One region of the Fictibacillus halophilus genome, then DNA from elsewhere that is predicted to be linked to it. Evidence: riboswitches for the same ligand, from Rfam matches in the RefSeq annotation. Region 1 holds a riboswitch; the other holds the start of a gene.
What was found. Region 1 has a riboswitch for S-adenosylmethionine ahead of I5J82_RS07250 (homocysteine synthase). Riboswitches for the same ligand answer to the same signal wherever they lie in the genome.

Region 1 (15,358 bases):
GGGTTCTTGTAGGGAAAGGAGTTCATTACACCGTTTATAAATTTCTGATTCTATCTTCTTTTTAACGTTCAAATTTCTCACCGCACTTTATCCATAGTGGTTACAGTGTATGTAGCATATGGGTTATCCTATGAACAAGGAAGTTCAATCACTGTTCTTTTTCCGTCTATCACGTTAAAATCTTTTTAAGCAATGAGTTTTTGTTTTAAGGAGGAATGAGTTTGAGTAATAAAGAATTAGCAACATTCGCAGGGGGTTGCTTCTGGTGTATGGTTAAACCATTCGATGAATTACCCGGCATTCATAGTATCGTATCTGGTTACACTGGTGGACAACTTGAAAACCCATCATACGAACAAATAAAAAAGGGTGAGACAGGGCATCGTGAAGCGGTTCAAATCACATTTGATCCGAAGGTTTTTCCTTATCAAAAATTGTTAGATCTATATTGGCCACAAATTGATCCAACAGATGATGAAGGTCAGTTTATCGACCGTGGAAGTCAATATAGAACAGCAATCTTTTATCATACCGTGGAACAAAAAGAACTAGCAGAGAAATCTCGAAAGGCTTTAGAAGAAAGCGGCCGGTTCAATAAGCCGATCGTAACAGAGATTCTGCCAGCAAGTGAGTTTTATGAAGCAGAAGAGTATCATCAGGATTTTTACAAAAAGAATCCTAAAGCTTACAAAGAAGAGCGTGAAACGTCTGGCAGAGACAAGTTTATAATCGAAAACTGGAAGTAGGACACCATAATAATATTATGTAAACTAATTAAAAGAGACTTTAGTCATAAGTCTCTTTTTTTTACTTCTAGATTTTTAATTTATACTTAAGGCAAAGTATATGACATTCAAAACTAGCGGTTCAGTTTTCTAAGTTAGGTGTGCGAAATAAAATTCGAAATTGGAATACGTTCAAGAAGTTAGAAAGCAAATCAGAAAACATTTCTATGGAAACCTTTTAAAACATGGGTATTTGTTTGAATATAAAGTGGTCACTTTTTCCTCTTCAAAATGTTGGTTAAAAAGTACATTGAGATATCTATATCATCTTCTCGCTAAACCAATTTAACGCTTTTTTCGCATCTTCGGGTGACATACCTTGAGTTATATTTTTTAAGGATGCCCGCCAGACGGAAGAAAGAATAACTTCAACTCCTTCTACTAAATTATCTCCTAATATTTCATTGAACAGGATGGCTACTAGGTCTCTATTAGAGCTATAATCGGGCTCACTTAGTAGTTTACACGCATTAAGTTTTACAGCAGCATTAAAACCGACCAACATCGCCGATTTTAGTGAAGTCAATGAATCGTCATGAACTTCTGCAGCACCTTCCATTCTGCTCGTAATTCTTCTTTCAATCTCTTCGCGAACAACTTTATACAGTTCGATCTTATTACCAAAATGATGATATAGAGCTCCAGTTGTTACGCCTATTGATTTAGCAAGTTGTTGAACATTTACTCCTTCATAGCCGTGCATGCCAAACTCTTTTATCGCTTGGTTTAATATTTTTTCTCTAATTGAACCTGGAATTGGAATATTTGATTTCATGATTAGAGTATATCATGTTGACACATTAACGTAAATGATTTACGATTTACATAAATCATTTATGTTCTAAAAAATGGAAATAAGGAGCGTTGTCACATGAAGTTAGTTTTTCATTCTCAACCAGTAAAAGACATTAAAAAAGCTGTGATTTTTTACCGTGATGTTTTAGGAATGGAAGAAGCGTGGAGAGAAGGAGATCATACAGTAGCTTTGAAGACAAATGCGGATACTCAAATCTTGCTCGAAGATGATAATGGGGAACATGAATTTGGTCCAGGTAGCGTTTTTTTAGTTGATAGTGTTGATAAATACTTCAAAGAAAATAATCGAGCGCTTTCTTTTGTCAAAGAACCATGTGATATCCCTCCAGGTCGATATGCAATTTTTAGTGACGATTCAGGAAACCCAATCAGAATAATTGATATGTCAAAAAGGTCTTGAAACCTTGTAGATCCTACAAGGTTTTTTTGCTCTTATTCCACATCCAAAGGGGACTTAAGCTGATCATCATGTGTATCTATATAAAGTTTATTGCTGCTCGTTAATAAGGCATAAACAACTTTTTCCGCTGAGAGATTCCGCTTGATGAGTTCGGTTTGCAGCCACTCACGGGAGATGTTGTTTTCTTTTAAATTGTTCTGTAAGATATCGCCATCCATAATCAACTCAATCGGCAGTTTTACTTCAGGCTTGTACATACTTAAGTCTTTACGCGTAACGGTAAGGTGCTGTTCTTTCTTCTTCACAGATAACATTCCGTTATTTTCAACTAGCGCATAATCCACTTCGTCAACAGAGAAAATATCCTTTTGCCTAAGCTGTTGATTCAAATAATCGAGTGTGTAGCGCATTTTCTTCATGTTATGTTCGAGTATCTTGCCATTTTCTATTACGACAGTTGGATCACCAGCTACAAATTTTCTAGCTCTTTTGCTTTTTAATGAAAGATAAGCAGAAAGATAGATCAAGACAACAAAAACAACCAATCCGAGAAAAATGTACCGCGCTTTGATTTCAAGCGCAAATGATAGGTTTGCTGTAACAGAACCAAGTGTTACAACTGCGATAAAGTCAAAGATAGTCATTCTAGAAACAGTATGTTTGCCTAGTATTCGGGCTGCAACGTATAAGGCGATAAAAGCAACAATGGTACGTATCACAACATCTATATAAGTGTTCAAAGACATCACTTCCAATAACCAGCATTATTTATCATTTATTATTCTTTTTATCCAAATATATTGAATTTAAGACCGTATTCGTAATAGGTCATAAAGATTTGTGGTTTTCTGGAATTATCGTTTCTACATATATAAAAAACGCACAGATTTTATCTTGTGCGTTTTAAACTTCACGATTTGGTTTTCTTGTACTGATTCAACACGTGAACCATGCCTTCTTCGATAAGTTCATTTGCTGGCTTATCCAGTTTTTTTGCTAAAGCCTTAATTTCTAAGTACAATGAATGGCTTAATGTGGTATTTATATTTTTACGGTCATGATTTTTCTTTCGTATTTCACTCGTATACATCTAGCTACCTCCACTTCAAAAGGAGTTGATCCTCATTTGGCTCATGTTTTCATTCATGGCATTCTTTTAGCTTTCGGTCTGATCTTGCCATTAGGTGTACAAAATGTTTTCATTTTTAACCAGGGTGCTCAACAACCATCGTTCTGGAGAACTCTTCCTGCTGTTGTAACTGCTGGGGTTTGTGACACTTTGTTAATCGTTTTAGCTGTAGCAGGGATATCGGCTATTATTACTGCTTTTAGTACGCTGAAATTGTTGTTAATGATTGTCGGTATTCTCTTTTTATTGTATATGGGGTGGTCGATTTGGTCTAGCAAAACTAATCCGGAAACCTCTCAATCTAGTATGCAGCTGAAACAACAAGTCATTTTCGCCGCAACCGTATCCCTTTTAAATCCGCACGCTATTTTAGATACCTTTGGTGTGATAGGTACGAGTTCACTCGCCTATTCAGGATCTGAAAGGGTAGTGTTCACACTAACTTGTGTCGCGGTGTCATGGCTCTGGTTTATAGGATTGGCATTAACGGGAAGGACCATTGGAAGAATAGACTCTGGGGGAACCATATTAAATCTGATTAATAAAGGATCAGCTATCATTATTTGGTGTATTGCAATATACCTAGCGACTATTATTTTTTAAAGAATCTAGTTCTTTAAGCATCCCCAGAAACGTTGACATGCAACTTATTACTTACAAATACTAGAAAATAAAAATTGTTAAATCCTTCCTTTGACTCTAGGTTAATTTGCTGAATTTTGAAATAATTTAATTCGTTAGCGAACTAAAATCATTGGGAGGTACATATGAACAGAAAATTTGTTTTAAGTCTTAGCCTTGCAACAGCCTTAAGTATTGGGAGTATTGGTTCATTTGTTTTAGCTCATGATGAATTAGGATCTGATATTATTGAAAAGGGAACAGGGCCTGGTTATGAAGCCATTGAATCAACGATTGAAGGGTCTCAAAGTTTTAACTGGAAAGAGGTAGCAGCTGTACAAATCAAAGAAAAAAATGGCAAACAAAATAACACAGCTGACGTTTATGTACATAAAGGTTTTGCGTACACTGGGACACACACGAAGAGCGGTGGTGAAGGCGGAGTTCGTGTTTGGGATGTTAAAGATCCATCAAATCCTAAAGAAGTAGCATTGTTTGCTGATGATATCCCCGGCACTTGGCAAGAAAAAGTAATCGTGAAACGTGTTAGCACAAAACACTTTCAAGGAGACTTAGCTGTTGTTTCCGTTCAGCAGCTTAATCGTAAAGCAGAAGGATCTGTTGGAGGATTTCTTTTATATGATGTAACGAATCCTTATCAGCCAAAAAAGCTTGGATTCTGGGAGCTTGATAAGCGTGTTACTGGAACACATGAACTGTATTTGACCGAGCAGGGTGGCAAACCGTATGTTTTGACTGCAAATCCATACGCTGATTATTATACACATGGAGAGCAAAAGGACTTCCAAATTGTTGATGTGAGTAACCCAGCTTTACCACAAACGATCTATCAATTCGATCCTCGTGAATTACCAGAAGTACCAGAGGACTTTGACGGATATAACTGGACAGATTCAAATGGAAAGCAACGCGCTGTATTTAACCACAGTACGATGGCTGATGTAAACGGTAAAACAGCTTATCTGTCCTTCTGGGACCTAGGTACAATCGTATTAGATTTGAAGAATCCGGAGAACCCAACATATTTGGGAAGAACTACATTTAGTGCAGCACAGCAAGGATCTGCTCACTCTGCGGCTCTTGCTAAAGGCGGAAATGTGTTGATTGAAACACGTGAAGTGTATAACCCTACAAAACCAGGCTATGAACAATCATACGGTTATACACGTATTTTTGATATAAAGGACAAGAGAAATCCTAAGCTACTAAGTGAATTTAAAACAGAACTTGTTGATGATGTTCAATATGGAGTCACGTTTGCAAACACTGTTCACGATCCGAAAGTACATGGCAATACACTGTACCTTTCACATTATGGCGGAGGGGTCCGTTCAGTTGATATTACAGATCCTAGCAATCCTGTAGAAATCGGTAAATACATTCCTGAAAAATCAAACATCTGGGGTGTTGATGTAGCAGGTAACTATGTCTACGCTTCTGATATGGGAACAGGATTAAAAGTTCTTAAACTGACGAATGGTGAACAGTAATCTTAAGAAATCAACGTTCACAAGTATTATAATTTTACAAACGACCAAACAGTCCCACATTCATACAAGGGGACTGTTTGTTTTGGCTATATAATAATTGAGTAATAATCTTATTTTCTACTTCTTTCTACATAAGGATAAATCGGGTCTTTTAAATGGTATTCATAGGTCTCACCATCAACGATACCCACAACTTTTTCACTATCATATAATTGGAGTAAAAACTCAGCCATCTCTTTACTTGTATGGAATTTAGGAACTGTACCCTCATACTGAAATTCTTCAAGATCCATGGAACGCTTCGCAAATTCTGTCTCGGTCGCAGCTGGAGCCAACACTTTTGCTTGCATGGCTTGTCCTTTACTCTTTAATTCTTGTGCAAGTCCTTCTGTAAAGGCACTTACATAAAATTTGGATGCGCAATACGTTACAGCATCCGCAACAATTGTGTAGCCACCGCCAGAAGAAATGTTGATAATTTGAGTTCCTTCCACGTCAGCGTAATCTTTTACATAAAGAGAAGAAAGAACGGTTAATGCTTCTATATTTAAATGAAGCATTGTTTCAATTTTATCTAAATTTTGCTCACCGACTGAAGCAAAGTTTCCAAACCCTGCATTGTTGATCCAAGTTTCAATCTCATAATTCTTTAGACTTTGGTAAAAATCATGCGCATTGGATGTAACGGATAGATCAACTGTACGAACAACAACATCCAGTTCTGGATACATAGATAGAACGTTTGATTTCAGTTGCTCTAATTCCTCTGTTCGCCGAGCTGCAATAATTAAATTTTTGCCTCTTGCTGCGAATGCAAGGGCAGTTTCGTATCCAATTCCAGAGCTTGCTCCTGTAATAACCGTGTATTTCATTAAATTTCACTCCTTAAATTTATTCATTTGGTAATTGTTCTTGTGTTTTATTATACTGATTAGAGTAAACTCTAAGTCAAGGAACTAGATACCAGTTGAGGTGATAAAACATGTATACCATTGGAGAAGTTGCTAAACTCCTTAACATTACTACACATACACTTCGATTTTATGAAAAAGAAAAGATCATTACACCAGAACGAACAGATCAGGGTGATCGTCGTTATTCAGAGTCTCATATTCAATGGCTGCGTTTTGTTATAAAACTTAAAGAAACGAAAATGCCGCTTGTTCAAATTCAGGAGTATGCTTCATTATTCTTACAAGGTGAGAAAACCACTTTAAAGAGGCTGAGCTTATTAAAAAATCATCAAGATCATGTTCAGAATCAGATTCAAGTATTAATGGAAATTGATGAAATCTTGCGTAAAAAGATTTCAGCTTATGAAGACTATCTCCTGAAACGAGATTTCAGCTAATACATAGAGGGGTGCAACTTACATGCAGCAGAAGAGGATTCGAGATTTTGGTGTGACAATCGGGAAGCTTAAGACAGGAGCAAATAACTCGATTACAGATGTAGAGGGTGTTTCAGTAGGACATGTGACGCTAAGTGATGGAGATAAACAAACTGGAGTTACTGCCATCATTCCTCATGAGGGCAATACATTTATGGAGAAACTTATTGCTTCGAGTCATGTGATCAATGGGTTCGGAAAAACGTTGGGAACGATTCAGATGAAAGAACTTGGAGTGTTAGAAACTCCTATTATACTAACGAATACGTTAAGTATCGGTTCAGCCGCAGATGCTTTAATTCAATATATGTTAGACAAGAACCCTGAGATTGGCAGAACAACAGGAACGGTAAATCCAATCGTTGGTGAATGCAATGATATGTTTTTGAATGATGTAAGAGCACAATTTATAGAGAAACATCATGTAATTGAAGCTTTAGAAAATGCCGGAAAGAAAGTTAAAGAAGGCAGTGTTGGAGCTGGAACGGGAATGCTTTGTTATTCCTTAAAAGGTGGAATTGGAACGTCTTCAAGGTGTTTTTCCATTGACCAGAAAGCGTATACGATAGGAGTACTTGTTTTATCAAACTTCGGCATACTCAGCGACCTTTAGATAAACGGTAGAGCTATTGGACAAGAATTAAAGAAAGCTTTATTAAAATCGTGGGAGGAAAAGGACAAAGGATCTGTCATGATTATTGTTGCAACAGATCTTCCTGTTTCAGAAAGACAGATGAACCGAATAATTAAGAGATCTGTAGTAGGTTTGTCGAGAACGGGTTCAATTATTACACACGGAAGCGGGGAAGTGGTGATTGGCTTTTCAACAGCTACAAAGATCCCTCATATTAAACCAAATCATATGACTAGCATCCCAACGATACATGAAGAAGATATGGATCTAGCATTTCGTGCTGTTGGAGAAGCTGTAGAAGAAGCCGTCTTAAACTCGCTTGTAACAGCTTCGCATGTTAAAGGAAGGGATGGTAATGAACGACCAGCCTTTAAAGATCTTTTAGAAGAATTCAATATACAGATAGTCTAACGTTAATAAACGTATATATGAAATACAAAAACCCTATCGAAACTGCGTCGATAGGGTTTTTTGCCTTTTATACAAATAGACTTAACAGTAGAATAAAACCTAATCCGGCAACAGAGATAATGGTTTCTAATAAAGTCCATGTTGCAAACGTTTCTTTCATACTCAAGCCAAAATATTCTTTGAACATCCAGAAACCTGCATCATTTACGTGTGATGCTATTAAACTACCCGCTCCTGTTGCAAGGACGACTAATGCAAGGTTAACATCTGTTTGACCTAATAACGGAATGACTAGACCCGCTGTTGTTAATGCAGCAACCGTTGCAGATCCTAACGAGATTCGAAGGATGGCTGCGATAATCCATGCTAGTAAGATTGGAGAGAATGTTGTATCTTTAAACAATTCAGCTACATAATCACCAACGCCACCGTTGATCAATACTTGTTTGAAGGCTCCGCCTCCACCGATGATTAAAAGCATCATTCCGATATGTGTGATAGCTGTCGTACATGAATCCATAACTGTTTTAATCGGTATGTTTCTAGCTAATCCCATCGTATAAACGGCTACAAGTAAAGAGATCAACATGGAAGTTGAAGCGTCACCAACAAAGCGGATGACTTCAAATGTCTTTGAGTCTGCAATACCCATCGTGTTTTGAACAAGTGTGATCACAGTAGCGATAGACATTAAGATAACAGGAAGCATGGCTGTAAATACTGAGATACCAAATGAAGGAGTATCTTCTAATTTAAATACTTTTTGTTCACCTAACGAAGCAATATTTCCTGTTTTGTTGAATGAGTCAGGAACAATCTTTTTAGCAATCTTCGTGAATACGGGTCCAGCTAGAATAACAGTAGGAATCGCAATGATAAAACCATAAAGCAGTACTTCACCAATATTAGCTCCAAATTCTCCTGCAATTACCGTTGGACCCGGGTGAGGAGGTAAGAATCCGTGTGTTACTGAAAGAGCTGCTACCATTGGAATTCCTAGATAAAGAATGGAAACGCGTAATTGTTTTGAAATGGCAAACACGATTGGAATTAATAAAACAAGACCTACTTCAAAGAATAAAGCGATACCAATGATGAACGAAGCAACAACAATTGCCCATTGAATTTTCTTTTCACCAAATTTTTCTATAAGTGTAATAGCAATTCGCTGTGCACCGCCAGCATCAGCGATTAGTTTACCTAGCATGGCACCTAGACCGAAAATTAACGCCAAATGACCGAGCGTTCCGCCTAAACCTGCTTCAATGGATTTAACGATTTCTCCTAGTGGCATTCCAAGTACTAATGCGACACCAAATGAAACGATGATCAAAGAAATGAATGTGTTTAATTTGAAATACATGATTAATAACAGTAATGCTAAAATTCCACAAGCTACAATGAATAATGGCATGATAAAACCCCCTGATGTTAGTTTTTTCTATTGCTTAAGCTTCTTTGGTAAGCGGCAATACGTGAATAATCTTCTTCTAGTTTTCTAGATAAACTAATAAAAATAGGCAATAATTCTCTATATTCCTTTACGGCTTCCTCATTAGGCGAGTGTGTGTAAGTACTCCCGATCATTTTAGAAGCTGCTTCAAATGATTCTATTTTTCCAGTTGCATACAAACCGAGAATACAAGCTCCTAAACAGGAACTCTCATAAACTTCTGGTACAGCCACTTCTGTATCAAATATATCCGACATCATCTGACGCCAAATTTCAGACCGTGCGAAGCCTCCAGTCGCTTGAATTCTGCTTACAGGTTCATCCATACATTCAATCAATGCTAGATACACGGTATATAAGTTATAGATGACACCTTCAAGTGCAGCTCTAATCATGTGTTCTTTTTTATGAGACAACGTTAGACCGAAGAAGGATCCTCGCACGTCTGAATTCCACAGTGGTGCTCGTTCTCCGGCAAGATATGGGTGAAACAACAAACCATCAGCACCAGGTCTCACACGTTCTGCTATCTTTGTCAGAATTTCATAAGGGTCTATTCCTAGTCGCTTTGCTGTTTCTAATTCTGATGCTGCAAATTCATCCCGAATCCAGCGCAGGACAACACCGCCGTTGTTTACTGGCCCACCGATGACCCAGTGATTCTCTGTTAGTGCGTAGCAAAAAATTCTGCCTTTCTCATCTGTTTGTGGCTTATCTATAATTGTACGAATAGCTCCGCTCGTACCAATGGTTACAGCAATTTCGCCTTTGCCAATCGCATCAACACCAAGGTTTGATAAAACGCCATCGCTTGCTCCAATAATAAATGGTGTATTCGAATCGATCCCTATCTGTTTCGCTATATCCATTTGACAGTGATTAAAGATCGTTGTTGTAGGAACTAGGGTAGATAATTGATTACGATTAATACCTGCAACACGTATAGCTTCATCATCCCAATCCAAATTTTTTAAATTCATCATTCCCATCGCTGATGCTAAAGAATGATCCACAACATATTCATTAAATAAGCGGTGGAATATGAACTCTTTAATCCCTATATACTTTTTGGCTCTAGCTGCAATCTCAGGCTGATCATTTACGATCCAAGCGATTTTGCTTAATGGACTCATCGGATGGATAGGAGTTCCAGTTCGTTTATAGATCTCATGTCCATTACGTTGTGCTTTTATTTTTCGTGCCCAAGCTTCACTGCGGTTATCTGCCCAAGTGATGCAAGGTGTTAATGGTTGATCGTAATCATCCATTGCAATCACGCTATGCATGGCACTGCTAAAAGATATGAACGAGATAGCGCTGGATGGAATAGAAGAGCGTTTGATAACATTTGTAAGGGTTTGCAAAACCGTTCGGAAAATTTCTTCTGGATCTTGTACCGCTGTAGAAATATCAGGTGTGTGAAGCGGGTACCCGATGTTTTCCTGTGAGAGAATTTCACCGTTTTCATTAAACAATACTGCTTTTGTACTTGTAGTTCCGATGTCGACTCCTACCATATAGCTTCTTCTATGTTGCGTACCGTCGATATCCTTCATTTAATTACTCCTTTTCTTGCTCCCGTGCTTTCGATAGCATTTGTTGTGACATCCATAAATCATCTACTTTTCCTTGAACATCATCAAAGTTTTGATGAAGTGATTGAATCATAATTTTTCTATTTTTTGATGAGATTGCATCAATATAAAGTTCATGGTTTCTCATGATTCGAGAAAGGTCATCGTATTTTTCATTAAAATGCATACGCATGGATAATAAGATGAAGCTTTCCATGACAGGTTTTGTGTTGTTCCAGATCATCGTGATATACGAATGATCGATAGAACGAATAATTGTTTCATGAAATAAGACATCCTGAAGAGCGAACTCGTCAGCATCTTTGTACTTAATTGCAATCTGCATCATTTCTAAAATTTTTGTTAGTTCTCTAACAACGTGATCTGTGTCGTTTTTAACAAGTCGTTCAAAAACAAACGTCTCAATAAGAAGTCGAACATCATAAATTTCTTCTATTTCTTTTTCCGTTAAGCCGACCACAACTGCACCCATGCGTTCTAAACGAATTAAGTTTTCATTTGATAGAACTTTAAGTGCTTCTCGTATAGGAGAGCGGCTTACATTATATTCAGTTGCTAATTTATTTTCAGAAAGCATGGTACCGCTTTCAATGAGTCCCGAGATAATCCTCATTCTTAGTTCACATGCGACACGTTCTCCGGTTGAAGCTTTGGAAAGCCACTTTTCAGGATAAAGAAAATCCTTAGAATCGTTCAACATAAAAACCTCCTTTTTGTAGAACGAGTATACTTGTATACAAGTATTATAGTACAGTGATTTTAAAATGCAAGCGCTTTTATTTAAAGGTAGAAAAACAATTAACTATAATGGATTAGTTTAGAAATGAATAAGGTAAGAGATAGGGGAGGTATAAATTTGGAAGTGAATTTGATGATGAGAGACTAAAATTTATCCCTGCTTATCTGAATAAATAGAAAAGAACAATCTTGTTGAAGAGATTGTTCTTTTCTATTTATTTTATTCAATTGTTAAAGGTACTTCTTCTTTTTTTATTTCAGATTCATGGAACTCATTATATCGTGGGTGCATTTTTAATAATTCATCAACCGTAACAATTTCAAAACCCATTTGTTTGAGCTTAGGAAGGATGATTTTTAATGCAGCAACCGTTTGACTGCGATTACCACCAGAATCATGTAATAGAATAATGTCTCCGTTTTTTAAATTTGTTAATATATGTCTTGCGATTCTTTCAGATCCTGGATTAGTCCAATCACGAGGATCTTGATGCCAAGACCAAAGGATAACCTTGTATCCTTCTTTCTTTAAGATTTTTAAACTGTTCTCTGTAACCGTTCCGCCTGGAGGACGAAATAACTTTATATAATCTGAGTGATGAGCAGGATCTAGAAGGTGCTCGGTCTTTCTTGTTTCAACCACAACTTTATGCCTTGAGATAGTATGAAAACTAGGATGATTATACGTATGGTTTCCGATTTCATGTCCTTCCCTTAGTTCTCTTTTAACAATCTCGGGGTACTTCTTAATCCGCTTACCGATCAGAAAAAATGTAGCGTGAACTCCTTCTTTTTTAAGTATATCTAGAATTTGGGAGGTGTACACTGGATCTGGTCCATCGTCAAATGTAATCGCTACTTGTTTCTTATTTGAAGGGACTTCCCAGATCACATCACCATATTTCTCAACTTCGAAACGATTTACAACGCCTGCATACACTTTAGGTCCGAAAAAAAGAATATGACATAAGAACATAGTGATAATTACTTTTACAATGGTAGACATAAGGAGCCCTCATTCTAAAATTTATTACTATTAGTATTTGTAAGGGGAAACTGATTTATTACAGGCGTAGCTGTCAAATCGGGGATGAACATATTTGAGTTATAGAACGCAATCATGGTTAAAAATTTGCTTTTACAAAAGAAGTTTTGGCAACAAAAAAGCTGTTCAAAGGCTTTCTTTGAACAGCTTAACTGTTGTATTTTACAATCCACTTGGGGAAAGTGAGATCGCTTTTAATGCGTGATCTAAGTCGTAGATTAAATCATCTACTGTTTCGATTCCGATTGAAAGGCGGATTAATTCTGGACTCACGCCTGATTTTCTTTGTTCTTCTTCAGATAGTTGTTGATGAGTAGTGCTAGCTGGATGGATAATCAATGATTTTGAATCTCCAACGTTTGCAAGGTGAGAGAAGATGCTTACATTTTCGATTAACTTCTTGCCTTCCTCAATACCACCTTTTACCCCAAACGTTAAAATAGCGCCTGCTCCTTTAGGCAAGTATTTTTGAGCAAGCCCATAATAAGGGCTGCTTGGAAGTCCTGCGTAATTCACCCAATCAACAGAAGGGTGATTCTCTAGGAACTTCGCTACTTTAACTGTATTTTCCACATGTCGTTCAATACGAAGGGCAAGTGTTTCTAACCCTTGAATAAATAAAAATGAGTTGAACGGTGCAATAGAAGATCCTAAGTCTCGAAGCAGCTGCACACGTGCTTTTAAAATATATGCAAGTGGACCAAACGCATCTGTGTATACAATTCCTTTGTAGCTTGGATCAGGCTCGGTCAAGCCTGGGAATTTCCCATTGCTCCAATCAAATTTTCCAGAATCGATGATTACACCACCGACTGATGTACCATGTCCACCAATAAACTTCGTTGCAGAATGCACAACGATATCAGCTCCATGTTCGATCGGACGACAAAGGTAAGGAGTAGCCAACGTATTATCGACAATGAGCGGAACTCCTGCTTCATGTGCGATATCAGCGATCGCTTGAATATCTGCAACATCGATTTTCGGATTGCCGATTGTCTCGATGTAAACGGCTTTTGTTTTTTCTGTAATGGCATCTTTAAACGATTGAAGATTATCAATCTCAGCGAATTGTGTATGGATGCCGAGCTTGGGGAGAGTTACAGAGAACAGGTTATACGTTCCACCATACAGAGAGGTAGACGCTACGATTTCATCACCAGAGCCAGCGATGTTAAATATTGCATTTGTAATGGCAGCCTGACCGGAAGCAAGAGCAAGTGCACCAACACCGCCTTCAAGCTTCGCGATGGTCTGTTCAAATGCATCTTGCGTTGGATTCATCAAACGCGTATATATGTTACCGAACTCTTTTAGGGCAAATAAGTTTGCTGCGTGCTCTGTTGAATTGAACTGATAAGAAGTGGTCTGGTAGATCGGAACAGCGCGAGCTCCTGTTGTAGGATCTACTTTTTGACCTTCGTGTAATGAAATTGTTTCAAACCCGTACTGTCTTTTTGAATTTTGATCAGTCATTTTCAAATCTCTCCTCAACGTTAATATTTTTATATCCAATCACATTCAGTTTCAACTTATCCCAGAAAAAAAGACCTCTTCCAAAAGAAGAGGTCCCGATGATTTCACCCGATCGAAGTCTCATCTTTCAGAACAATGATTGTTCTGCTGAAATTAGCACCATGCGTTTCCGCTGGTTGCCGGGCTTCATAGGGTCAGTCCCTCAGCCTCTCTGGATAAGAAGATTTGAATATTGAATTAAGATTTATAATACATACGTCCCTATCAATAGTCAACAGAATTTTTTAAAAATTTCGGATTTTTATTTTCAGGATTGACTTTGACCGCATAAATAACTCCAATCGCCCAAAATGCAGCAAGTACAAAGTAGATCGAGAACAACATATTATGGGATACACCAAGAGTATGAAGAAGAGTTCTTGTATTGGTAATAATGATCAGACCTCCCACCAAAACCCCTAGTATGTGAGAGGGAATTAGGCGTACAAGCCAAGCGGCAACGGGAGCCGCAATCACTCCTCCTAGCATTAAAGCTCCGACCCACAGCCACTCAACTTGTTCCCAGCCGAGTGCGATGAAGAAACCGATTGATGCAGATACAGCTACTGCGAATTCGCTCGTATCTACAGAACCGATTACTTTTCTGGTTTTCAGATCTTGTTTTGCCATTAGAACCGGTGTAGTGACTGGGCCCCAGCCTCCACCACCTGTAGCATCTAAAAATCCTGCTAATAATCCAAGTGGAATAAGTTGTTTCTTTGTAAAGGGTTTACCACTCGCTGTTGCTTTCTTCTCTCCAAGCTTAAACAGAAAACGATATAAGATATAAATCCCAAGGATAATTAAGAAGATAGAGATATATGGCTTTATAACATCTCCAGGCAGGTTGCTTAAAAAACAAGCACCTACAAAAGCTCCTATAGAGCCGGGGAGGATTAAACGAAGAACCACTTGCCGGTCAACGTTTCCGAACTTAATATGAGAAGCGCCCGATGCCGCAGTGGTTACGACTTCAGCAAGATGTACGGAAGCAGATGCAGCTGCAGGAGCAATTCCCGCTACTAAGAGCAATGATGTAGATGTAACGCCATAAGCCATACCTAGAGAACCATCAATCAACTGTGCAACAAGACCAATTAGAGCCAATACGATTAACTTTTTCATTTTCTTCCTCCTCAAAATAAAAAGGCCCTTAACAAGTGATGTTAAGAGCCTTCGGTTTACCGATCAGCGATACGGATTAAATTTTAGTTAATACTATATGTTCCTAAAAGATAAAAAGTCAACTGTTTGTTTAATTTTTTTGAAAAAATAGAAAAATTAAAAAATAGGTCTTGATATCCATTTCAGATAT
Region 2 (15,358 bases), 1.9 Mb from region 1:
TAAGCATACTGATTTCGGTTTGAAGTTTGCGAATATCATGAGGTTCTATATACACGGTAGCGCCACTTGAGGAACTATCAAGTACTTGACCATCAATATTACGCTTGTATTTGCTCTTAACAGGAATAACATAACGACCATCTCTCATGGAAACGATTTGATCTTGCAGCATATCCCGGTAAACAGAAGACTTCATCATGTTATCGAGCTTGGATTTAATTCTTTCTTCGACAACGGTAATCTTTTTTCTTACTTTTAATAAAGCTTTGCTAGCATGATCATCTACTCCACCGTTACGAATACAACGATAGATTTCCTCTTTTAAATCACTTAGGTCAAACATAGAGTACGCATAAGAAGATACGCTGGGTCCTACAGAAGCTTTGTCTTTCATAAATCGCTGCATCCGGCTGACGTTTTCTAAAAGACCGAATATCAATGTGAGTTGTTCGGGAGATAGATTCAATCCCTTTTTCGGTATCTCTAGAACTTGCTCCAACCCGTTTAAATTAGCGATCGGAACACTAGCACTCTTCTCTAAAATGCGTTTAGCTTCCGTCGTATCGAGCATCCATGATTGAATCACAGACAGGTTTGAAGATGGTTCAAGCTTTTCTATCTGTTCTTTTGTAGCTTTATTTAATGCAAAAGACGCAAGTTGTTCTTTAATTTTGTTATATTCAAGCATGTTTATGGTTTGTGTATTCAATGGAACTACCTCCAAATTTTTTAATAGCAAAAACAATTAACTTAAAAGAATCGTTTTTTATCCCTCCTCTTAACAGAGGCCAGGAACGTGCCAATAAAAAAAGGCAGAAATGAACACGTCATTTCTGCCTCATAGATAGACTTCACCCTAGAAAAATGCATAAAAAAATCGGCTCATAAGAAGAGTCCGCAGCATCAAGGGGTTGAGTATGATGGCTTGTATCTGACCGCTGTTCTTAACTATTGGTGGCAAACAAAAGACATCACAAATAAACCGGACAATCCGTTTCATTTTTCTTTTGTAAACCGATATCCAAATTGTTTTAGTTAAGAACGACAACGCTCACAAACACACCATCCCTTCCATTGAATTACCATTATCATATGTAATTGTTTTACAGTTGTCAACTTAATAAAAGATGAGCTTAATTAAAAGAGACCAGTTGGAAAAACCGGTCTCTTCTCATTAGGCTGTTTTCGAATTCAATGCTGCTTTTGAAATATATAAATAATTGGACAGATTATTGGCTGAAATGGACAGATTACGGTGCAGATTGGACAGATTATGTGGCCAATCGGACAGATTAATCTTCGAATCAGACAGATTACCATCACCATCAACAAAACTACCTCTACATAGGAGCAGTTTTAATGCGTAGACAGGCATATGGGTAGCGCGCAAACACCTCAAAGTGTGCTTACTGTCCACTTTTACAAATTTACTGTCTACTTAGCCATTTTTACTGTCCACTTCCATTCACCACGCACTTTTAGGAGTAGACAGCCTTCCATTAAGACTTAATCGATTGATCTTTATCCTTTTTGATCTGCTTACTTCTTAACTGACCGCAAGCTGCATCAATATCTGTTCCATGCTCTTGACGGATCTTACAGTTGATCCCGTTTTTCTTAAGCGTATCGTAAAACGCTAGAACCGATTCTTGGTCACTGCGCTGATACTGACTGTGCTCATCGACTGGGTTATATGGAATCAGATTGATATATGTTTTTTTCTTTTTATCTTGGAAAAGAGCCGCAAGTTCTAATGCTTCCTCTACATGATCATTTACATCTTTTAATAAGATATATTCAATCGTAATCCTGCGATTCGTTTTCTCGATATAATAGTTGATCGCATCCATCAGCTTTTCAACAGGAAAAGCACGGTTGATCTTCATGATTTTTGTACGAAGTTCATTGTTCGGTGCGTGAAGCGATAATGCGAGATTTACTGGGATGTTCACATCTGCAAACTCGTACATTTTGTTCACGATCCCGCTTGTTGAGACTGTAATATGTCTCGATCCAATCGCTAGACCTTTTTGATCGATCATGATCTTAAGAAAATCAATCATGTTCTCAAAGTTATCAAAAGGTTCACCGATTCCCATTACAACGATATGACTTACCTTTTCTCCCTCACCAGCCGCGTCTAAATGATGCTGAACGTTCATGATCTGCTCCACAATTTCCCCACTCGATAGATCACGCGTTTTGGTTAACAAACCACTCGCGCAGAAACTGCATCCGATATTGCAACCGACTTGTGTTGTTACACATACCGATAAGCCGTATTTATGTCTCATCAGTACGGTTTCGATCAAGTTACCATCATTCAATTTGAAGAGAAATTTAACCGTTCCATCTGAAGCTTCCTGCTTAACGTGCTCTCGTAGCGTTTGAATGGTAAAGTTTTCGGTTAATAATTCAATACAATCGTCTTTGATATCGATCATTTCTGAAAAAGTGGTTACCCGCTCCCTATATAGATAGTTCCATACTTGTGAAGCGCGATACGGTTTATATCCATGCTGCCCGAGCCATTCAGTTAGTTGTTCTATCGTCAATCCATAAATGGAATCTTTGTTCATGTAAAAAGACCTCTTTTCACTACCTGTAAACTTATTCTTCTATAGTACTAAAAATTTCACCAGAATCACAATGGTTGAACTCATTTACCAGCACCTTACAATTTTTTTATTTTTTTGAGCATACTACATAAGTAAATTTTCGCACTACTTTTATACACCTTTTATAACCGATTTATGCATAGATATAAGCCATTATGCCCATATAGGGTGTAATTTCCATTTACGTATGCATAAGAACCTGTAATAATAGATAAGCCGAAAACTTTTGACAATAATAAATATTTCAAAGTATTATTATTAATGTACTAGAGGAGGTTGTCATATGTCAGACATCAATAGACAGAAAATTGTGGATAGTGTGCCACAAAAGGGATTCTTTGGACATCCTAAAGGTCTTTTCACACTATTCTTCACAGAGTTTTGGGAGCGCTTTTCTTACTACGGAATGCGTGCAATCCTTATTTACTACATGTACTATGAGGTTTCAAAAGGTGGTCTAGGATTAGAAGAGTCCACTGCACTCGCAATCATGTCCATTTATGGTTCACTTGTATATATGTCCGGTGTAATCGGTGGTTGGTTAGCAGATAGAGTTTTTGGTACATCTAGAGCGTTATTCTATGGTGGTATTCTGATCATGATTGGTCATATCGTCCTAGCCGTATTACCAGGCGATTTGACTATGCTGTTTATTTCCATGGTCTTTATCGTAATCGGTACAGGTTTGCTTAAGCCTAACGTATCCAGTGTTGTAGGTGATATTTATGCTCCTGGCGATACTCGTCGCGATGCAGGATTCTCTATCTTCTACATGGGGATCAACCTTGGTGCTTTCATATCTCCATTAATCGTGGGGGAAGTTGCTAAAAAGAGCTTCCACTTAGGTTTCGGTATCGCAGCAGTTGGTATGTTATTAGGACTAATCGTGTTTGCTGTAACAAAGAAAAAGAATCTTGGTCTTGCAGGTACGTATGTGCCTAACCCATTAACTCCAGCTGAGAAGAAGAAAGTATCAATCATCGTTGGTATTTCTGTAGTTGTACTAGCTGTTGTCTTAGGAACAACCATTCCAGCAGGTATTTTTACGCTTGAAGTATTCATTACATTAGTTGGTATTTTTGGTATCGCGATCCCTACGATTTATTTCGTGGTTATGTACCGCAGTCCAAAAACGACATCAGACGAGCGTTCACGAATTATTGCGTACATCCCGCTATTTATCGCAGCTGTTATGTTCTGGGCAATCCAAGAACAAGGTTCAACGATTCTTGCAGCTTATGCGGACAAGCGTACAGATTTAACATTTGCAGGACTTGAGATTTCACCAGCTTGGTTCCAATCTCTAAATCCTTTATTCATCATTACACTTGCTCCGCTATTCGCATGGATGTGGGTGAAACTTGGTACACGTCAACCGTCAGTACCTAAGAAATTTGCACTAAGCTTGTTATTTGCTGGATTATCTTTCTTAGTTATTCTTCTTCCTGCTTACTTTGGTGGAGAAGATTCACTAGTAAGTCCATTATGGTTAGTGCTTAGTTACTTTATCGTTGTTATCGGTGAGCTTCTATTGTCTCCAGTAGGACTTTCTGCAACAACAAAGCTTGCTCCAGCAGCGTTCTCTGCACAAACAATGAGCTTATGGTTCTTAGCAAGTGCAGCTGCACAAGCGATCAACGCACAAATCGTTAAGTTCTATTCTGCAGAAACAGAAATGATGTACTTCGGTACAATCGGTGGAGCTGCGATTGTGTTATCACTGATCCTATTTGTCATCTCGCCTAAAATTCAAGAGAAGATGAAAGGTATTCGTTAATCTTACATGTAAAACCACTGATGTGATGGTCCTCCATTATGTCAGTGGTTTTTTTATTCTGAGAAGTAGTTGATCTCCGTTTCAGGTGCTCGCTTTCCGGGGGGCGTGCGGTGAGCCTCTTAGTGCCTTGCACTATTAAGAGTCTCACCTGTCCCACTGATCCCCCAGGAGTCTCGCACCCTACACTACAATCAACTTGTCAATGGTGCCTTAGTAAACATGAACGACATGCTTTATGATTTAAGCTTTAACATAAAAAAGAAGCTTATATACTAAGCTCCTTCAACCTTAATTCATCCATCCATGCAACAATCCAAGCAGTGTGAAAATCACTAGATGATCTCCGATTGCAATGATAAAAGACTTCCTTGTCATTAGACCGAAAAGGGTGTTTTTATAATAGACCATCGTGATCAAGATTCCTATGATAAACCCAACCACGAGTCCTTCTCCCGCACTTTCAGCTCCAATTAATCCGATAAGATAAGACATTAGAAATGAGCTGACAAAGGCAACGATTACAGAAAAAATGTATTTAAAAGGTCCTGTCTCACCATTATCCTTTTTCTTACCGAGTATCGTTGAATAGTAAATGCCTCCGTAGATCATATATAAAAGCCCCCCAGCGATAATCGCTGATAAGTTTAAAAGCACTCCGTTTACTTCCATAATGGCCCCCTCGTTATTTTGGTTCAATGGCTAGGGCAATTGCTTTAATCTTGCTTTCCCGTTTTAACGTATCTCTGTTCTGTTGAATCTGTATGACTTCTACTGGATTACTTAAATATTTAAATCCACTTCTTGGCAGCCCATAGCTGTACAGTTCGGAGTAACAGTCGATTATCAGATTGCGGTCTGAATAATCGACAGGCTCATCAAATTCATATACTACATGCTTTCCACCAACAAACTTAGAGGTATCATCAGCCGAGATTGACTCAGCGATCGAATCATTGATTGTAATATGACAATCATATCGGCATTTGTCAGGAGGAGTTATGTATGGATTGTTTCGTGGTATTCCTAGAAACAACGTATATGAATCAATCAGATTTCTTGATTCACACCATTTATGAACTTCTTCCCAAGCTTCAGGAACACCGCTCGTATACATCCCAAAATGATGACCTTTAATCGTAGTGCTGCTTGGAAAAGTTTCGATTCTTATATTAGATAAATCTAGCCATTTAAACTCATTATAAGGAGCATTGTCCTCCTTTTCTTTCGATGGGTTGCGAACTTGTTTAGATTTCTTGCTATCTTCATATTCCCGAGGAAATTGCTTTAGATAAGCTCCTTCTCTCCAATTTTTCGGGCTCGTTTTAAAATAAGATTGGAAAGAATACGTGAAATACGATAAAGAAGAAAAACCACACAACATCGCAATCTGAGTGATAGGGATATAGGATTCATAGATTAACCGATGTGCAGCGTTCTCCAACCGGTATCTTTTCACATAGGCAGCTGGAGTTTCCCCAACGATATTTTTAAAAATCCGCTGAAAGTGAAAAGGAGAATAAGTAGAGATGCCAGCCAGTTTCTCTAGTGGCAGAGAATCCTCTACATGCTCTTCAATATACTCCAAAACTCTGAAGATCTGTTTTCGTTGCTCGCGCTCAACATACATAAATTGTACTCCTTTTTCATGCTAGTTCTTAAATTATAAACGAATTTCTGTATGTATTTGTAAATGTATTTTTTTAGCATCCATTTTTAAGAATTGTCCAAACCATTAAGACAAGCTTGCGTAAGATAGAGTAGAGAAGAAAACAAGAATCATTGTTCTTTTCTCAGCAGTTCGCTTATAGAAGGGGGGGTCTATAGTGAGCTTAATCGGTAGCCTATTAGGATTTAAGAAAAGAAAAAAAGGTAAAAAAAGACCTGAAGTAGCATAAGCAGGTTGAAAGCCGGGGATCTTCCTCGGCTTTTATATGTTTTTAGAACATTCTTTTACATAGCGCCTTTTTCATAAGAATTAGGACGGTATCCAGACCCTTTCAAGGACAAGCACATATAGTACAAGCAAGGGGGATTTTTAAAAAATTTATAGGTATGTTTTGATGTAACCTATGGTTTTCGCAAGCGAATCATCTTCTATTTATTTCTTTATATCTTCCCTTCGTAAAGTAATATAAGGGGGAATATCATTGTATATTCGCAAACGGGTACCTGGTAAGGACGATCCTTTTTTAGTAGATATGGTAGTAAGTAACTTTCAAGTCCGTAAAAACGTGATTGAAATGATTATAAACATGGCCAACGAGGTCATGATTGTCTGTGATAGCAATGACACAATTATCGGTTTTGTATGTTATCGATTCAGAATCGGTCCGACGATTTTTGTGGATTATGTAGTGTTAGATACGAAGCATCAAGGAAAAGGGATCGCAACTTCATTTCTGCCCGTATTCGAGAGTCACCTTATGAAACAAGGTATTCGCAATGTATTTGGTACGGTTGATGAAGAGAACACTGATGCTCTAAAGACTTTTCAACATTGGGGCTTTAAAGTTCACGGCCAGCTAGGTTCTAGCATTGTTATCCAAAAAGAACTTACATCGTCTAACTCTTTATCAGCTCCGACTGGTGTTCGTACGAATTCAAGCGTAAGAAAGCTCGCAACTCCTCCATCGCTTCGCTAAGTAATGGATAATATTTAAGCAGATCTTCTATGTAAGGTCTGCTTATTAAATTTCAAAGGCTAATTTATTTCATTGATGCTCTTTGAAAGTAGTTGATTTCCGCTCCAGGTTGCTCGCTTTCCATGGGGCGAACGGTGAGCCTCCTGCCACTACGTGCCATTAGGAGTCAGCAACCTTCCGCTCCAATCAACTTGCATGAAAGGAGTAAGAAATCCTTAATAATAAGATCATGTATAGATTATTACTTTTCCAATACCAAAAAAAGCATCGCCATTTAATGGCAATGCACATAATAACAGTCTAATTTACCCGTTTAGATAGTATACATACACTTCTCTATCCTCATCAAATTCGAGAGATAAACGCTTGTATGTATTGTTATCAATTGTAACGCTGTCTAATGATAAAGCTAGCATGATTCCCTCTAGGCTTGTTTCGGTAGATTCTTTAATTATCTTTCTATCTGAATGAAACAAACGATATTCAATTGTGTTCGGTACTTTTTCAATAGTGTCAGCATATGGTTGTTCACCCTTGCATTCATACAAATCAATAAAATATTTACCATTTGTAAAATAGTTACCCCTATTTTCGTAAACCTTTCCTTCGTTTACCCAATAGTTAACAAAGAATCTTACACTGGTTTCTAAACTAGATATTGCTTCAAATGTTTTTATTGTTTGTTTATCTTCTAATCGATACTCTAATGTATTCAATTATAACCCTCCCTTTAAAGATTAAAATATGTTCTGTCTAATTCCCCTTTGGATTTTAACATAATTTGTAATTTTAATTGTAAAAAAATTGAGTATGTTTACGTTTTTTTACCTAATAAAAATAATAAAGCCAACTCAAGATTTGCAGAAAACAAATCATTAAGTCGGCTTTTTAACGTTTATAGTAAGAATGAATAAGTCTTATTGTTCTTACAGATCTAAGAGATTTTGCTGGCGTCTCGTCTTTTTAGATCCGTTCACCTGATTGTTGTTTGGATTGAAGATTTCTTCAATGTATCTTTGATGCCAATCACTAGTAAAATCTTTATCAGAGCAGATACAGCCACTTAAATCATATCGGAAAAGGCCACAGTGCGGGCAGTTACTCATATTAATCCCCCCTTGAGTCAACATAACGTATTCTATGTGCATTTAAGAGAGTTGGTAACGGCTTTCGTACAACTTTCCATGAAATAAGATGCCGAATTTTTAAAAGTTATTTGTTCATCCAATCTGGCTTATGAAACTCTTCAAAATCACTTTGTATGACTTTTTTGAACGCATCTGACTCTACTGCGGCTTTAAGATCTTTTGCCAGCTGTGAATTCTTATCTTTCTCTAGCACCACGATTCGATTGATGATCTCCTCTGGAAGTTTATCTTTTACAAGCGCATCTTTTAAATCTAGACCAGATGATAGAGCAAAGTTTCCGTTAACCGCCGCAAGATCTACGGAGTCTAGCGTTCTTGGTGTTTGAGCGGCTTCAACAGGCTGGAACTTCAAGTTCTTTGGATTTTTCGTCACATCTTTTTCTGAGACTCTTAACGGATTTGCTGAAGAATCGATCTCAATTAGTCCATTGTCTCTTAAAACAGTAAGTCCTCTTGCTAAATTCGTAGGATCATTGGCTAGTGAAACCGTGCTTCCAGGCTTAATTTCGTCTATAGACTTGAACTTTTTAGAATAGATACCTATTGGTGCAGTAGGTACCGTAATCACTGATGCTAGTTTCATATCATTCTCTTCTGAAAATGCGTCCATGTACACTTTATGCTGAAACAAATTCGCATCTAATGAACCGCTCTTTAAAGAGATGTTTGGTTGTACATAATCATTGAACTCTTTCACTTCAACGCTGTATCCTTTTTTCTCTAGGTATGGCTTCACGCCTTTTTCAAGCATGTCGCTGTAAGGCACAGTTGCGCCGAGCGTGATCTTCTTACTTTCTGTTTCACCCGATGCGCCACACCCTGCTAGTAAACCTATCAATAAAGCTGCTGTGATGAATATATTCAATCGTTTCATATGTTTTCTCTCCTCACTCACTCTTTATTTACTTTCTGTTAACACCGGTCTGAATCTAGCTGCCGGATGATCGCTAGGCAGCAAAGGTTGTCCGGGTGTGAATAATTTTTCACGCAGGGTGCCCCTGTTGTACTCTTTTTTGTATAATCCTCTTTCTTGAAGAACGGGTACAACAAGCTCTACAAAAGCTTCTAAATCTCCTGGTGTTACTAGGTGATTTAGGTTGAAGCCGTCCACGCCAGACTCTTCAAACTGCTTTTGAATGCCATCCGCTACCTCTTCTGGATTGCCGACTATAAAGCTTTTGTCCGGTGATTCGAAGCGATTTAAAACCTCTCCCACTGTTAACGGTTTAGGAGCATCCGTAGTGAGCGTAGCGGCTTTATAATGTCCGCCTTCTGTTGATTTATTGTACGAGAATGGAAGGTCCGGATCTAACTCTTCATACTCAGCAATATCATAACCACTTGCTCCATATTGAGCTTTCGCTGCATCTGCACTCCAAACACTTGCATACGCTTTAAACTTTTCCTCCGCTTCTTGTGTCGTTCTTCCTACCACCACGTTTAAGAAAGAAAAGATCTTTATGTTTTCTGGATTTCGACCGTGTTTGATAGCGCGTTTACGAATATCATCCGCATAAAAGCGAATTCTCTCAGGCGTCGGGCCACCTACAAAAATACATTCAGCATGCTTTGCTGCAAAGTCTCGACCACGCTCAGACGTTCCCGCTTGGTAAATCACAGGTGTCCGCTGCAGAGAAGGCTCGCTTAAGTGAGGTCCTTCAACGCTGAAGTATTGCCCTTCATGATTGATCTCATGGACTTTTTCAGGATCCACCAGTTTATTGTTTTCAACATCTTCTACAACTGCCTCATCTTCCCAGCTGCTCTCCCAAAGCTTATACGAAACATCTAGGTATTCATCCGCGATGTTGTACCGTTCATCGTGCTTGATCATATTCTGCAGTCCAAAATTTCTCGCCGCGTTTGGCAGATAAGAAGTGACTACATTCCATGCGATTCGTCCATTTGTTAGGTGATCTAGCGTAGAAAAACGACGTGCGTTGCCAAACGGCTGTTCATACGTTGTGCTCACCGTCACAGCAAAAGACAGATTCTCTGTTACGCTAGCCATAGCCGACACGAGAAGTGCCGGATCGTTTAAAGGCACTTGAAGTCCGTCACGAATAGATGGAGCTTTGCTTTGTTTATAAACGTCGTAAACCCCTAACACATCTGCAAAGAATACAGCATCAAACTTGCCTCTTTCTAAAAGCTTCGCATACTCGATCCAATAGTTCAGATCCTTATAACTTCTATGTCTCTTGTTCTCCGGGTGCTTCCAAAGGCCATGAGAATTGTGCATGGCACTTGTCATCTCGAACGCATTTAACAAAATTTCTTTACTCAACATACATTCCTCCATATCCAATTTTTTGTACCCGCTCCAAGAGAAAATAAAAAACCTCTTCGGCAATGAGAAGAGGTTTGAAAATACGTGAAATAAACATACGTATATAGATCTCCTCTTATCTTTCAAGCTTTCGCCTGCTGGAATTGGCACAGTCCTAAAAATAGTTGTTGCCGAGGCTTCAAAGGGCCAGTCCCTCCACCTCTCTCGATAAGGAATCGAAAATATTCAATTTAGTAACGAAATATACAGGAATAAAAATAGCCTGTCAATGGAATTTAGAGAAATAAAATAATTTTCTTAACAATCAGTTTTTAGTTGACAGCGGTTTGCTTTATCCTCTATAGTGGTGACTAATAATTAAATAATAAATCTTATCAAGAGTCAGGGGAGGAACTGGTCCTACGATCCTGCAGCAACCGCTTTGTTAAAAGAAAGGTGCTAATTCCAGCAGATGTTTTTAGAATGTCTGATAGATGAGAGAGCGTGTAAGCATATGGAATCTGCGTCCTCTTTCGTCTTTGAAAGAGGGCTTTTTTGTGTTTGTTGTTATTAAAAGTAAGTACTTGAAAGCTGTTGATTTCCGTTTCAGGTGCTCGCTTTCCGCGGGGCAGGCGGTGAGCCACATTCGTTCGTTTCACTCTTAAGTGTCTCACCTGCCCACCTGTCCCGCAGGAGTCTCGCACCTTACACTCCAACCAACAAGTCACTGTAGTATAAAAACTATGTAAACAAAAATCACTACATGATAAAAAAATCAGGAGGGAACCATGAGCTTACCTTTGAGAAAAACCACTGAGATCAATCATTTTGAAGAAGCGATAAATACCGCTTTAGCACTGAAAGAAATTTTTAAGAATCGGGCAGGTGTTGTAGATCAAGAAGGCGTTTTTCCTTATGAGAACTTTCAAGATTTGAAGGATGCAGGCTTTCTTTCTCTTACCATTCCAAAAGAATATGGTGGTAAAGGGTTAAATCTGGTTGAGTTCTTAACGATTCAAGAGCATTTAGCTGAAGGGGATGCTCCTACTGCTCTTTCTCTTGGGTGGCATTTGGGTACTCTTTTAGAGGCGGCAGAAAACCGGCATTGGAATGGTAACTCGTTCGCTGATCTTACCCGGAAAATTGTTGAACAAAAAGCACTCATTAACCTGGCACAAACAGAGCGTGCGACGGGAAGTCCTTCTCGGGGCGGTATTCCTACTACAATTGCAGTCAAGAAAGCAGACGGATGGTTGATCAACGGAAGCAAAGCTTTTACTTCTATGGCAGAAGCCCTTGATTACTCAATCGTTACAGCTACCCTCTCAGAAACCAACCATAAAGGATTTTTCTTAGTGAATCATCGGGAAAAAGGAGTTTCTGTAAAAGAGACTTGGGATAGCATCTCGATGAGAGGGACAAAAAGCGATGACCTCCTTTTGAAAGACGTTTATGTACCCCAGGAGAACCTTCTCGTTGTTGAAGATGGGAAGAACATCGTTCCTAAAGGCTGGTATTTGCAAGTGCCAGCTGTATACCTTGGAATTGCAAGAGCCGCGCGAAATTATGCGATTCAATTTGCATCTGAATATAGTCCTAACACTTTATCTGGACCGATCTCAGACGTGCCAGAAGTGAGAAGAAAGATTGGCAAGATAGAACTTGAGCTATTCCAAGCAAGAACGATTCTGCATGCCGTTGCTGAAAAATGGGTAAACCACCCTGAAGAACGGCAGAATCTAGGAACCGAACTCGCTGCCGTTAAGCATTCTGTAACAAACAGTGCGAACAGAGTCGTTGACCTCGCAATGAGAATCGTTGGTGCTCGAAGTCTTTCTGTACAAAATCCGCTTCAGCGGCACTTTCGCGATGTAAGAGCCGGTCTTCATAATCCACCAACAGATGATGCGATTGTTTATTCGTTAGCAGATGCAGCGCTTAAGTAATAGAAGTCAACTGACAGATTCATGTTAAACTCAACATTTTTTTGTATGATGAGATTTAAATCACCATAGGTTATTATGGATACAATATATTTCCATATTGATAAAAGGTGGTTTACTCATGAGGGCGCTTCTTACATTCACTTATTTACAAGCACTTTCTTGCATCTTTCCAGTCATTATCTTTGGTGCGTTAGCTCTTTCAAAATTCGTCAGCATTCCGTTCATCCCTCGATACGACTTCATACTTCTTCTTTGTCTCGTCACACAGGTTGCCATGATCGTAACGAAACTTGAAACGGTAGATGAACTAAAAGTCATCTGTGTCTTTCACTTGATCGGCCTGGCTCTAGAGCTATTTAAAGTTCATATGGGGTCTTGGAGCTATCCTGAAGAAGCCTATTCTAAGATTTACGGTGTACCTCTATACAGTGGTTTTATGTATGCTAGTGTTGCGAGCTATATTTGCCAAAGCTGGCGGAGGCTAGACCTTCAGATCAAGGGGTGGCCGAATCCCCTCTTTTCTTTCGGGATTTGTGTACTGATCTATTCGAACTTTTTTACCCATCACTACTTGTTTGATGCCAGATGGATTTTGATTCTGCTTTTATTTCCTATCTTTTATAAAACCGTTGTTCATTATACGATCAACGAACGGGTTTATAAAATGCCAATCCTTCTTTCTTTTTTGTTGATTGGATTTTTTATCTGGATTGCTGAAAACATCACAACGTTTCTCGGAGCCTGGCAGTACCCCAATCAGGAAGCAGCTTGGTCTCTCGTGCATATTGGTAAGATCAGCTCATGGTTTCTGCTCGTAATCATCAGTATCATTATCGTGGCACAATTAAAACGCATTAAAAGCCACCAAGACGATATTTTTACGCATACAAAACACCTTTAAGTGGCGGTAAGCTTTTTAGGTGTTTTTTTCTTTGTTAAGATCCTTCTCAAGAAATTTGCATGTTTAAGATGTCCTCTCCATATGAATACAGTGATGACGTTTGAACCTTCTATAGAGAGGAGCTCATCACGTGGATAAGAATAATAAAGATCAACAGCAACGAAGACAAATGCAGATTCCGCAACCAATTCGCAGTGATGGTGCGGGTGCGACCGACTTAGGACCTCGTGACATTATGCGTGATATACAAAATCCGGATATGTTAGTTTCTCCTGCAACAGATGCTGGAACTGTACCGAACTTACGATTTTCCTATTCGGATACACATATGCAATTAAACTTTGGAGGCTGGTCGAGAGAGATTACGGTTCGTGAGCTTCCTGTCGCAAAGACGCTTGCTGGTGTAAACATGCGTCTGACCCCAGGTGGTGTAAGGGAGCTTCATTGGCACCAAGAAGCGGAGTGGGCTTATATGATTTTAGGCCGTGCTCGGATTACATCGGTTGATCAAAACGGCCGGAATTTTATCGCCGATGTGGGTGAAGGCGATCTTTGGTACTTCCCTCCCGGCATTCCTCATTCGATTCAAGGACTTGAAGAAGGCTGTGAGTTTTTACTAGTATTCGATGATGGGAATTTCTCTGATCTCAGCACATTCTCTATTTCAGATTGGTTTGCACACACACCGAAAGAAGTTCTTTCAGCAAACTTCGGTATACCTGAGAGCGCATTTGCGAACATTCCGACTGAACAACGTTATATCTATCAGTCTACCGTTCCGGGTCCCATTGAAACACAAGCTATAGCTGATCCATATGGAACGGTTCCGTTAAGCTTCACGCACCGCTTAATGGCTCAAAAACCACTCGTTACACCCGGCGGAACCGTTCGTATCGTAGATTCTACGAACTTCCCGATCTCACAAAGAATCGCTGCTGCTTTAGTAGAAATAAAACCTGGCGGAATGAGAGAGTTGCATTGGCATCCGAATAATGATGAGTGGCAATATTATTTAGCTGGTCAAGGGCGGATGACCGCTTTCGCTGGAAATGGAACGGCACGAACGTTTGACGTAAGAGCTGGTGATGTGGGATATGTTCCGTTTGCATTCGGTCATTATGTGCAGAATACAGGAAATAAAAGTTTATGGTTTTTAGAAATGTTCAAAAGTGACCGTTTTGCAGATGTGTCCTTAAACCAATGGATGGCTCTAACACCTAAAGAAATCGTGCAAACGAATGTGAACGCTAGTCCTGAACTCATGAATTCCCTTCGAAAAGAAAAATGGCCTGTGGTGAAATATGATTAGCTAGGAGTAAACAATGCCACCTTTAAACAGCGATTAGGACCCTCTAATCGCTTTCTTTTATTCTTTCTAGTAAAACACCTTCCCCTACACTATTTATATACACCACTTACAACTTGTCCGCATAATCTACTAGTAATAATCTATTAGATTATTCTCTGATCTAGTTTCTAGATTAGAGTGAAAATAGGAGGGAAAGTTTGTATGTACGACCATTATGATCAAAATCCGTACGCACATATGAAACGAGATTGTGAGTGCAAGCATAGAAAGATTCAGCCTTGCCAAAAAGTTTCCGCATTTAAAGCGGTTAAAGATCTGTTTCAATTTATTTTAGGCTCCACACCAAATCAAGTGATCTATCCCGTAGAAGTTTTTGATAGCAATAATGAATACAATCCAGACACATCAACGTTTGTTCCAAAGAGCAACGGCATTTATACGTTCACAGCTAGTATTTTTTTGCCGATTTATACAGGAACACCGTATTCTGCATTCGTTGGCATTCGAGTGAATGGTGAAATTGTTGCAGGTAATCAAGAAACAATTACTTCTCCAAATGCAATCGTAGCTACTTCATCACTCGTCGAGTTAAGAAGAGGCGATGAGGTTCAAGTAGTCGCTTCAAGCCCATCAGGCGCAACGATTGAAATAGAAGTAAATCCAATCGCCACTCGATTTGAGGGCGCAAAGATCGGTTAAGTAACGTTGGAAGGTGAAAATATCACCTTCTTTTTCATTGTTTCATGTG

Region 2: another riboswitch for S-adenosylmethionine. It lies ahead of I5J82_RS16845 (LLM class flavin-dependent oxidoreductase); the one in region 1 lies ahead of I5J82_RS07250 (homocysteine synthase).

What each region holds. Positions count from the first base shown of each region.
Region 1 covers NZ_JAEACF010000001.1:1,400,783-1,416,140, reverse strand. Annotated here, with positions in the region: gene I5J82_RS07325 (terpene cyclase/mutase family protein) at 1-81, opposite strand, end outside; gene msrA (peptide-methionine (S)-S-oxide reductase MsrA) at 216-746, shown strand; gene I5J82_RS07315 (TetR/AcrR family transcriptional regulator) at 1,045-1,560, opposite strand; gene I5J82_RS07310 (VOC family protein) at 1,657-2,001, shown strand; gene I5J82_RS07305 (DUF421 domain-containing protein) at 2,034-2,747, opposite strand; gene I5J82_RS07300 (hypothetical protein) at 2,912-3,091, opposite strand; gene I5J82_RS07295 (LysE/ArgO family amino acid transporter) at 3,128-3,733, shown strand; gene I5J82_RS07290 (LVIVD repeat-containing protein) at 3,898-5,262, shown strand; gene I5J82_RS07285 (SDR family NAD(P)-dependent oxidoreductase) at 5,373-6,134, opposite strand; gene I5J82_RS07280 (MerR family transcriptional regulator) at 6,245-6,613, shown strand; partial or broken gene I5J82_RS07275 (DmpA family aminopeptidase) at 6,636-7,697, shown strand; gene I5J82_RS07270 (GntP family permease) at 7,765-9,111, opposite strand; gene gntK (gluconokinase) at 9,129-10,667, opposite strand; gene I5J82_RS07260 (GntR family transcriptional regulator) at 10,711-11,445, opposite strand; gene I5J82_RS07255 (polysaccharide deacetylase family protein) at 11,704-12,489, opposite strand; gene I5J82_RS07250 (homocysteine synthase) at 12,691-14,004, opposite strand; SAM riboswitch class I at 14,122-14,226, opposite strand; partial or broken gene I5J82_RS07245 (sulfite exporter TauE/SafE family protein) at 14,403-15,168, opposite strand.
Region 2 covers NZ_JAEACF010000001.1:3,293,917-3,309,274, forward strand. Annotated here, with positions in the region: gene I5J82_RS16800 (endonuclease MutS2) at 1-709, opposite strand, end outside; gene rlmN (dual-specificity RNA methyltransferase RlmN) at 1,500-2,579, opposite strand; gene I5J82_RS16810 (peptide MFS transporter) at 2,902-4,395, shown strand; gene I5J82_RS16815 (DUF1761 domain-containing protein) at 4,684-5,064, opposite strand; gene I5J82_RS16820 (AraC family transcriptional regulator) at 5,078-6,022, opposite strand; gene I5J82_RS16825 (GNAT family N-acetyltransferase) at 6,543-7,037, shown strand; gene I5J82_RS16830 (hypothetical protein) at 7,343-7,753, opposite strand; gene I5J82_RS16835 (hypothetical protein) at 7,964-8,143, opposite strand; gene I5J82_RS16840 (MetQ/NlpA family ABC transporter substrate-binding protein) at 8,250-9,059, opposite strand; gene I5J82_RS16845 (LLM class flavin-dependent oxidoreductase) at 9,084-10,472, opposite strand; SAM riboswitch class I at 10,588-10,689, opposite strand; SAM riboswitch class I at 10,844-10,955, shown strand; gene I5J82_RS16850 (acyl-CoA dehydrogenase family protein) at 11,243-12,400, shown strand; gene I5J82_RS16855 (DUF817 domain-containing protein) at 12,519-13,301, shown strand; gene I5J82_RS16860 (oxalate decarboxylase family bicupin) at 13,471-14,610, shown strand; gene I5J82_RS16865 (C1q-like domain-containing protein) at 14,812-15,309, shown strand.